One region of the Streptomyces sp. NPDC049597 genome, then DNA from elsewhere that is predicted to be linked to it. Evidence: riboswitches for the same ligand, from Rfam matches in the RefSeq annotation. Region 1 holds a riboswitch; each other region holds the start of a gene.
The links. Region 1 has a riboswitch for cobalamin ahead of AB0K02_RS18480 (ribonucleoside-diphosphate reductase subunit alpha). Riboswitches for the same ligand answer to the same signal wherever they lie in the genome.
Positions count from the first base shown of each region.

Region 1 (3,308 bases):
TTCATGTACCCGCACTCCATCACCGCGACGCTGTCCTCGCGCAGCCGTGAGGTGATCCGCCGCAACACCACGATCCTGCCGCTGTACTCGCTGATGCTGGGACTGCTGGCGCTGCTCGGCTTCATGGCCATCGCGGCGGGCGTGAAGGTGACCAACGGTCAGCTGGCCATCCCTCAGCTGTTCGAGAACATGTTCCCGGACTGGTTCGCGGGCGTCGCGTTCGCCGCGATCGGCATCGGCGCGCTGGTCCCCGCGGCCATCATGTCCATCGCCGCGGCCAACCTGTTCACCCGGAACATCTACAAGGACTTCCTCAAGCCCGACGCGACTCCGGCGCAGGAGACCAAGGTCTCCAAGCTGGTCTCGCTGCTGGTGAAGGTCGGCGCCCTGGTCTTCGTCCTCACCATGGACAAGACCGTGGCGATCAACTTCCAGCTGCTCGGCGGCATCTGGATCCTGCAGACGTTCCCGGCCCTGGTGGGCGGCCTGTTCACCCGGTGGTTCCACCGCTGGGCGCTCATCGCCGGCTGGGCGGTCGGCATGATCTACGGCACGGTCGCCGCCTACGGCGTGGCGAGCCCGACGCAGAAGCACTTCGGCGGCTCGTCGGCCGAGATCCCCGGCATCGGCGAGATCGGCTACATCGGCCTCACCGCGTTCGTGCTGAACGTCATCGTCACCGTGGTGCTCACCTTCGTCCTGAGGGGTGCCAAGGCCCCCGACGGCGTCGACGAGACCAGCCCGTCGGACTACACGGCGGACGCGGGCGACCCGGGCGTCCAGGTGGAACTCCCGCCGGCCACGGCGGGCGCCCCCGGCGGCCACTGACGATCGCGTACTCACGGGCCGTCGCGTCTCCTCCAGGGAGATGCGGCGGCCCTTCGTCGTGCGGTCAGTTCACCCAGTCCAAGACCTCGTCGAAGTCGTCGGTGTCCAGGTGCGGGCGATCGGTGGTCCCGGTCATGGCCCCTCCCTTCGTCGACCACGGCAGCGACGTCCACAGCTCACCGCCCGGCCTTCCGTTCCGCCACGGAGACACAACATGTGGGGGCATGCGCAGCCACCCGCCCCCACATGTATGCTCATGTGGCTGTCGCCGCAGGGGAATCCGGTGTGAATCCGGAACTGTCCCGCAACGGTGTGATCCGGTGCGCTGTGCGTACCCGACGAGTCCGAGGACCTGCCGACGGTGCATCCGGTTCGACCGAACCGGGTGCCCAGACGTCCGGGCCTCGCGGTTGGGCCGGTGGACGCCGTGCCTCGTGCTGCCCGTCCGCGGGCCCGCGCCCGCATGGCCCCGCCTCCCCCGCCGGCCCAGAGCCGAGCGAGGGAGAGCACCACATGACCATCGCGCCAGCCGATCCGGCTTCAGGCACCACGGAGCAGACGACGGCCGGTCCCGGGACCGGCCTCGACGGCGGCCCCTCGGGCCGCGGATCCGACCTGCTGCGGACCCTCACGGACCTGACGGCCGATCTGCCCGACGCCGACCCCGGGAGGGTCGCCGCCGCCGCGCTGCGCGGGCGGCACGCCGGATCGGACGAGGCCGAACTGCGCTCCCTCGCCACCGACGCCGCCGCCGGTCTGATCTCCGAGGACCCGGCCTACTCCCGTCTCGCCGCCCGGCTGCTGACCCGCACGATCGCGGACGAGGCCGCCGGCCAGGGCGCGGTGTCGTTCTCCGCCTCCGTCGCGGTCGGGCACCGCGAGGGCCTGATCGCCGACCGCACCGCCGCGTTCGTGGCACTGCACGCGACCCGGCTCGACGCGCTCGTCGACCCGGCCGCCGACGACCGCTTCGGCTACTTCGGCCTGCGCACGCTCTACAGCCGCTACCTGCTGCGTCACCCCATCAGCCGTCGGGTCGTCGAGACGTCGCAGTACTTCATGCTGCGCGTCGCCTGCGGCCTCGCCGCGGACGACAGCGACCGCTCGGTGGACGAGGTCGCCGACCTGTACGGCCTGATGAGCCGGCTCGACTACCTCCCCTCCTCCCCCACGCTCTTCAACTCCGGCACGCGCCACCCGCAGATGTCGTCCTGCTACCTGCTGGACTCGCCGCTCGACGAGCTCGACTCGATCTACGACCGCTACCACCAGGTCGCGCGCCTGTCCAAGCACGCGGGCGGCATCGGGCTCTCGTACTCGCGCATCCGCGCCCGCGGTTCGCTGATCCGCGGCACCAACGGGCACTCCAACGGCATCGTCCCGTTCCTGAAGACGCTCGACGCCTCGGTCGCCGCCGTGAACCAGGGCGGCCGGCGCAAGGGGGCCGCCGCGATCTACCTGGAAACCTGGCACGCGGACATCGAGGAGTTCCTGGAGCTGCGCGACAACACCGGCGAGGACGCCCGGCGTACGCACAACCTCAACCTCGCGCACTGGATCCCCGACGAGTTCATGCGGCGCGTCGAGACGGGCTCCGACTGGTCGCTGTTCTCGCCGGCCGACGTGCCCGAGCTCGTCGACCTGTGGGGCGAGGAGTTCGACGCCGCCTACCGCGCCGCCGAGGCCGAGGGCCTGGCCCGCAAGAGCATCCCGGCGCGCGACCTGTACGGCCGCATGATGCGCACGCTCGCGCAGACCGGCAACGGCTGGATGACCTTCAAGGACGCCGCCAACCGCACCGCCAACCAGACCGCCGCGCCCGGCCACACGGTCCACTCCTCGAACCTGTGCACCGAGATCCTGGAGGTCACCGACGACGGCGAGACGGCCGTCTGCAACCTCGGCTCGGTGAACCTGGGAGCCTTCGTCAGCGGCGGTGAACTCGACTGGGAGCGGCTGGACGCCACCGTCCGCACCGCGGTCACCTTCCTCGACCGGGTCGTCGACATCAACTTCTACCCGACCGAGCAGGCCGGGCGTTCCAACGCCAAGTGGCGGCCCGTGGGCCTGGGCGCGATGGGCCTCCAGGACGTCTTCTTCAAGCTGCGGCTGCCCTTCGACTCGCCCGAGGCACGGGCCCTGTCCACCCGCATCGCCGAGCGCATCATGCTCGCCGCGTACGAGGCGTCCGCCGACCTCGCCGAGCGCAACGGCCCGCTGCCGGCCTGGGACAAGACGCGCACCGCGCGCGGGGTGCTGCACCCGGACCACTACGCCGTGGAGCTGAACTGGCCCGAGCGCTGGGCCGCCCTGCGCGAGCGGATCGCCTCCGTCGGCATGCGCAACTCGCTGCTCCTCGCCATCGCGCCGACGGCGACGATCGCCTCGATCGCGGGCGTCTACGAGTGCATCGAGCCGCAGGTCTCCAACCTCTTCAAGCGTGAGACCCTGTCCGGCGAGTTCCTCCAGGTCAACTCCTA
Region 1 covers NZ_JBFAOY010000014.1:169,187-172,494, forward strand. The annotation lists gene mctP (monocarboxylate uptake permease MctP) at 1-828, shown strand, start outside; cobalamin riboswitch at 1,071-1,203, shown strand; gene AB0K02_RS18480 (ribonucleoside-diphosphate reductase subunit alpha) at 1,342-3,308, shown strand, end outside.

Region 2 (3,308 bases), on a different contig from region 1:
CATGCGGAGATCCTGTCAGGCGCGCCCCTCGGGGCGACAGGCGACGGAGTGTGTTCGAGTGGATGCCGGGTGCTGTCGCAGGGCCTCAAAAGGGGCAAGCGGAATGCTCGGTCCCTACTTACGGACACCGCAGAGCCCGGCCCAGTTCATCTTCCGTTCACCCAGGTTGCCTACGGTCGCCGAGTCAATGACGTCAAACGATTGCCTGGGTAAATGGAACACATCACGCTGCTGCTCGCGATTGTGATCGTGACAGCTCTCGTGTTCGATTTCACGAACGGTTTCCACGACACCGCCAACGCGATGGCGACGACCATCTCGACCGGCGCCCTGAAGCCCAAGACCGCGGTGGCCATGTCCGCCGTTCTGAATCTCGTCGGCGCTTTCCTGTCCGTGGAGGTCGCGAAGACGATCTCCAGTGGCCTCGTCGACGAATCAGGCATCTCACCTGAAGTCATCTTCGCGGCGCTCGTCGGCGCCATCCTCTGGAATCTGCTGACCTGGCTCATCGGCCTGCCGTCCAGCTCCTCGCACGCCCTGATGGGCGGCCTCATCGGCGCCACCGTCGCGTCCGTCGGCTTCGACGCGGTCAACGGCGGCGTCGTGGTCACCAAGGTGCTGATCCCCGCGGTCGCCGCGCCGCTCGTCGCCGGTGTCGCCGCGTTCCTGGCCTCCCGGCTGACCTACAGGCTCGGCCGGAACGCCGACCCGAAGGCCACCGGCAAGGGCTACCGCGCCGGCCAGATCGCCTCCGCCGGTCTCGTCTCGCTGGCGCACGGCACCAACGACGCGCAGAAGACGATGGGCATCATCACCCTGGCCCTGGTCGCCGGGAACGTCATCGCCCCCGGCTCCAACCCTCCCCTGTGGGTCATCGTCTCCGCCGGTGTCGCCATCGCCCTCGGCACCTACCTCGGCGGCTGGCGCATCATCCGCACCATGGGCAAGGGCCTGACCGACCTCCAGCCGCAGCAGGGCTTCGCCGCCCAGACGGGCGCGGCGAGCGTCATCCTCGCCTCCTCCAACCTCGGCTTCTCCCTGTCGACCACCCACTCGTGCTCCGGCGCGGTGATGGGCGCTGGTCTCGGCCGCAAGGGCGGTGTCGTCCGCTGGTCCACCGCGACCCGGATGTTCGTCGCCTGGGGCCTGACCCTGCCGGCCGCCGGTCTCGTCGCCGCCGGTTCGGAGTTCGTCACCCAGCAGGGTGACTGGGGCGTCGCGGCCGTCGCGGTCTTCCTGGTCATCTCCTGCGCCGCGATCTGGTTCGTCTCCCGGCGCCAGGTCGTCGACCACACCAACGTCAACGACATCGAGGAGCAGGAGCCCGCCGGCGTCGTCACCACCGCCATCGCGGCTGTCACCCCGCCGCCCGCGGGCGAGCTCAAGACCACCATCCCGGCTCCGGCCGAGCCCGAGCCGGTCCGTCCGGCCACGGTGTAAGGAATCAGCAGCATGAAGATCGACTGGGCAGCTCTCGGCTCCGTTTTCGGCGTGAGCCTCGTCGCCACCGTCGCCCTGGTGGGCCTGTTCACCCTGGGCATCGTGGGCCTGACCAAGCACGAGGCGGCGGCCGCCGACGGCGGATCGGCCGCCATGGCCCGCACCGGCGCCTACGCCTGCTTCGCCCTGTGCGCCGCGGCCGTGGCGTACGGCATCTACCTGATCGTCACCTGACTCCCTTCGAGTCCTTCCGTTCGCCGGCCACGGCGACCCGCCCGGAGCCGGGCCGGAGGCACCCCGCGTGCCTGCGGCCCGGCTCCGGCGTGCGTGGGGTGTGGGGCTTCGCACACTGTCCCTCCGCAGGTCAAGGGTGAGTTGACGGGCGTTCGCGGGGCGTGGTGGACTGCCGGGGCCATCTACGGCGGCAGAAGAGGAAGTCCGGTGCGAATCCGGCGCGGTCCCGCCACTGTCACCCGGAGGATCACACCCCTGGGGAGCCAGGAACTCTCGCCGCCGGTCACGTCGAACCAGGGCGCGGACCCTGAGTGAGGACTCCTCCCATGCCCGGCTGCCGTCCGGCCCTGTCCGTCGGCCCCCGCCTGCGGGATCACTGACCCATGCGTGCCGACCGCGTCTTCGTGTACGGCGCCACCGCGGGCCTCGTCGTCGACCGGCTCGTCGGCGACCCCCGCCGCGGGCACCCCGTCGCCGCCTTCGGGCGGGCCGCGGGCGCCGTCGAGCGGCTGCTGTGGCGTGACCACCGGGGCCGGGGCGCCCTGCACACGGCCCTCTGCGCCGGCGGAGCCGTCGCCGCGGGCGCGCTGGCGTCCCGTGCCGTGCGCCGCTCCCCCGCCGCGTCCGTCGCCCTGACCGCCGCCGCCACCTGGGCCGTGGTCGGAGGCACCACGCTCGGCCGGGAGGCGCGCCTCGTCGGCGATGCGCTGGCCGCGGGGGACGTCGAGGCGGCCCGCGCACGGCTCCCCCACCTCTGCGGGCGCGACCCGCAGGCCCTGGACGAGCAGCAGATCGCCCGCGCCGTGGTCGAGTCCGTCGCCGAGAACACGTCGGACGCCGTCGTCGGCGCCCTGGTGTGGGGCGCTGTCGCGGGCGTTCCCGGGCTGCTCGGCTTCCGTGCCGTGAACACGCTGGACGCCATGGTCGGCCACAAGTCGCCGCGCCACCGGCGCTACGGCTGGGCCTCGGCACGCCTCGACGACGTGGCGGGCTGGCCCGGCGCACGGCTCACCGCGGCACTCGCCGTGATCGCGGGCCCCGACCCGCGGGGGGCCGTACGCGCCTGGCGGGCCGACGCGGCGAAGCACCCGAGCCCCAATGCCGGTCCGGTGGAGGCGTCGTTCGCGGGAGCGCTCGGCGTCCGGCTGGGCGGGACCCTGTCGTACGGGGGCCGTGTCGAGCACCGGCCGGTGCTCAACGGATCCGGCCGGGCCGTGGAGTTCGGGGACATCGGGCGGGCCGTGCGGCTGTCGCGGCGGATCGGCGTGCTGACGCTCGCGACGTGCGCGGGCGCACGACTGGCCTGGGGGGCCATGAGGGGGAGGCGTACATGAACGGCGGCGGACTGCTGGTCGCGGGGACCACGTCGGACGCGGGCAAGAGCGTCGTGACCGCCGGGATCTGCCGGTGGCTGGTGCGGCGGGGGGTGAAGGTCGCGCCCTTCAAGGGCCAGAACATGTCGCTGAACTCGTTCGTGACGCGCGAGGGCGCGGAGATCGGGCGGGCCCAGGCGATGCAGGCGCAGGCGGCCCGTGTGGAGCCGACCGCGCTGATGAACCCGGTGCTGCTCAAGCCCGGCGGCGACCGCTCCAGCCAGGTCGTCCTGATGGGCAAGCCCATCGGCGAGATGAGCG
Region 2 covers NZ_JBFAOY010000005.1:228,634-231,941, reverse strand. The annotation lists gene AB0K02_RS09175 (class II aldolase/adducin family protein) at 1-3, opposite strand, end outside; gene AB0K02_RS09170 (inorganic phosphate transporter) at 214-1,440, shown strand; gene AB0K02_RS09165 (hypothetical protein) at 1,453-1,674, shown strand; cobalamin riboswitch at 1,831-1,967, shown strand; gene AB0K02_RS09160 (cobalamin biosynthesis protein) at 2,058-3,008, shown strand; gene AB0K02_RS09155 (cobyric acid synthase) at 3,005-3,308, shown strand, end outside.
Region 2: linked by a shared signal. The riboswitch ahead of AB0K02_RS09160 (cobalamin biosynthesis protein) and the one ahead of AB0K02_RS18480 (ribonucleoside-diphosphate reductase subunit alpha) in region 1 are both predicted to bind cobalamin.

Region 3 (3,308 bases), on a different contig from region 1:
ACGCCCGCCCTGCGGTGGGGACGCTGAGCCCGCGCCCCGCCCCCTGCCGAACCGATCTTCCGAACCGAGGAGTTCTCGTGCTCGACGCCGCATTCTTCCGCCGCTGGCTCGCGGCCGCCGCCGCGGCCGTGGACCGTGAGGCCGACCGTCTGACCGAGCTGGATTCCGCGATCGGCGACGCCGATCACGGCACCAATCTCCAGCGCGGCTTCGCGGCCGTCGTCGCGGCCCTGGACAAGGAGCCGCCGGCCGCGCCCGGAGCCGTACTGGTGCTGGCGGGACGCCAGTTGATCTCGACGGTCGGCGGGGCCTCCGGGCCGCTGTACGGGACGCTGCTGCGGCGTGCCGGCAAGGCACTCGGCGACGACGCCGAGGTGAGCGCGGGGCACTTGGCCAAGGCGCTGCGGGCGGGTGTCGCGGCCGTGGCGCAGCTGGGCGGGGCGAAGGCGGGCGACAAGACGATGCTGGACGCCCTGGAGCCGGCGGTGGCGGCGCTCGGCGACAGCACGGACTCGTTCGCCGCGGCCAGGGATGCGGCCGAGCAGGGGGCGCTGGCGACGGTGCCGTTGCAGGCGCGCAAGGGCAGGGCCAGTTATCTCGGTGAGCGCAGCATCGGGCACCAGGACCCGGGGGCGACGTCGTCGGCGCTGCTGGTGGCCGCGCTCGCCGAGACCGCGGAGGCGGCCGGATGAGCGACGCCGCCCAGCGGGTCGGGATCGTGCTGGTGTCGCACAGCGCGGAGGTGGCGCGCTCGGTCGCCGCGCTGGCGCGCGGGCTCGCGGGCGGCGGGGAGCTCGCGCCCGTCGCCGCGGCGGGCGGCACGCCGGACGGCGGTCTCGGCACCAGCTCCGAGCTGGTCTGTGCCGCGGCGGCGGAGGTGGACCGCGGCGCGGGGGTGGCCGTGCTGGTCGATCTGGGCAGCGCCGTGCTCACGGTGAAGGCCCTCCTCGCCGAGGGCGACGAACTGCCCGACGGCACCCGGCTCGTGGACGCCCCGTTCGTGGAGGGTGCGGTGGCCGCCGTGGTGACCGCGTCGGCCGGGGGCGACCTGGACGCGGTGGAGGCGGCGGCCTCGGAGGCGTACGGGTACCGCAAGGAGTAGAGGCGTGACGGGAGGGGTTCGCGCGGCCGGGTGTGGCGAACGGCTCACCCGGCCGCGGGCCGGTGCACCCGTGCGCGGCTTGTGATGTCGCTGGTCCGGGCACTACTGTCACGGGGCCTTGGTGTTCGGGAAACCGGTGCGGTACCGGTGCGGCCCTCGCCACTGTGATCGGGAAGTCCGGCTCCACCCCTCAGGGGAAGTCACTGGGCCACCGCGGGGGACCGCGGTGCCTGGGAAGGCGGAGTCACGGGCGGCATGACCCGTCAGCCAGGAGACCGGCCAGGGTGCGCTGTCCATCCACGAGGTGCTGGAGAGGGTCTCCCGACCATGCATATAGCCGAGGGGTACCTGCCCCCGTTGCACGCCGCCGCCTGGGGCGTCGCGGCGGCCCCGTTCGTCGTCCACGGTGTACGTGCCCTGACCCGCGAGGTCAAGGCCCACCCCGAGTCCACCCTGCTGCTCGGCGCCTCCGGCGCCTTCACGTTCGTGCTCTCCGCCCTGAAGATCCCGTCGGTGACCGGCAGCTGCTCCCATCCGACCGGCACCGGGCTGGGCGCGATCCTCTTCCGTCCGCCGATCATGGCGGTGCTCGGCACCATCACCCTGCTGTTCCAGGCGCTGTTGCTGGCGCACGGCGGCCTCACCACGCTCGGCGCCAACGTGTTCTCCTTGGCGATCGTCGGTCCGTGGACCGGTTACGGCGTCTACCGGCTGCTGCGGCGGTCGGGCGTCCCGCTGATGGTGGCGGTGTTCTTCGGCGCGTTCGTCGCCGACCTGTCGACGTACTGCGTCACCAGCGTGCAGCTCGCGCTGGCCTTCCCCGACCCGAGCAGCGGATTCGTGGGCGCGCTCGCCAAGTTCGGCGGCATCTTCGCGCTCACGCAGATCCCGCTCGCGGTGAGCGAGGGGCTGCTCACCGTGCTGGTGATGCGGCTGCTCAGCCAGTCCAGCAAGGGCGACCTGGCCCGTCTCGGCGTCCTGCTCCCGGGGAAGAAGAAGGAGGCCGTGGTCCGATGAGCCGCAACGCGAGGATCAATACGCTGCTGTTGCTGGCCGTGGCGGCACTGGCCGTCCTGCCGCTCGTCCTGGGGCTCGGGGACGACAAGGAGGAGCCGTTCACGGGCGCCGACGCACAGGCGGAAACGGCGATCTCGGAACTCGAACCGGACTACGAGCCGTGGTTCTCCCCTCTCTACGAGCCGCCGTCGGGCGAGATCGAGTCGGCACTGTTCGCACTCCAGGCCGCGATCGGCGCAGGGGTGCTGGCGTACTACTTCGGCCTGCGCAGAGGACGCAGGCAGGGTGAGGAGCGGGCCGCGGCGCGCACGGGCGCCCTCCGGGAGGAGGCCGCCGACGAGGCGCCCGAGGCGTCGGCCGGCAGCGGGGACGCCCCCACCGCGAAGCTGCCGTAGGCGCCGATGCTGCCGATCGACGCGGCGGCGCACAGCAGTCGCTGGCGCCGCCGCCATCCCTGTGAGAAGGCCGTGCTCGGCCTGGGGCTGACGGTGACGGCCGTGTGCCTGCCGCCCTGGCCCGGCGCCGTTCTGGTGGCCGTCGCGTCCCTCGCCGTCCTGCTGGGCCCGGCCGGGGTCGCCCCCCGGCAGCTGTGGCGGGCCTTCCGCATCCCCCTCGGGTTCTGTGTCACCGGGGCGCTGCCGCTGTTGTTCGCCGTGGGTGGCGCCGCGGGGCCGGTGGCGCTGGCGCCCGACGGTCCCGAGCACGCTGCCGCGTTGCTGCTGCGGACCTCGGCGGCGTCGCTCGGGGTGCTGCTGTTCGCGTTCACCACGCCGGTCTCGGACGTCCTGCCCCGGCTGGTGCGGGCGGGCGTGCCGCCGGCTGTGGTGGACGTGGCGCTGGTGATGTACCGGATCAGTTTCCTTCTGATGGACGCGATGAGCCGGGTCCGCCAGGCCCAGGCCGCCCGTCTCGGCCACACGAGCCGGGCGGCGGCGTGGCGTTCGCTGGCGGGGCTGGGGGCGACCGCGTTCGTCCGCGCCTTCGACCGGGCCGGCCGGCTGCAGGCCGGGCTCGCCGGGCGCGGTTACGACGGCGCGTTGCGGGTCCTCGTGCCGCGCGCGTCCGTGTCGCGCCGCTTCCTCGCCGCCGTGGCCGCGCTGCTGGCGGGCATCGTGCTGCTCACCCATCTGCTGGAAAGGTTCGTCCTGTGATCGTTGAGCTCGTCGACGCCGGTTTCGCGTACGAGGAC
Region 3 covers NZ_JBFAOY010000035.1:48,247-51,554, forward strand. The annotation lists gene dhaK (dihydroxyacetone kinase subunit DhaK) at 1-27, shown strand, start outside; gene dhaL (dihydroxyacetone kinase subunit DhaL) at 78-692, shown strand; gene AB0K02_RS29085 (PTS fructose transporter subunit IIA) at 689-1,102, shown strand; cobalamin riboswitch at 1,183-1,401, shown strand; gene AB0K02_RS29090 (energy-coupling factor ABC transporter permease) at 1,430-2,119, shown strand; gene AB0K02_RS29095 (energy-coupling factor ABC transporter substrate-binding protein) at 2,116-2,514, shown strand; gene cbiQ (cobalt ECF transporter T component CbiQ) at 2,521-3,270, shown strand; gene AB0K02_RS29105 (ATP-binding cassette domain-containing protein) at 3,267-3,308, shown strand, end outside.
Region 3: linked by a shared signal. The riboswitch ahead of AB0K02_RS29090 (energy-coupling factor ABC transporter permease) and the one ahead of AB0K02_RS18480 (ribonucleoside-diphosphate reductase subunit alpha) in region 1 are both predicted to bind cobalamin.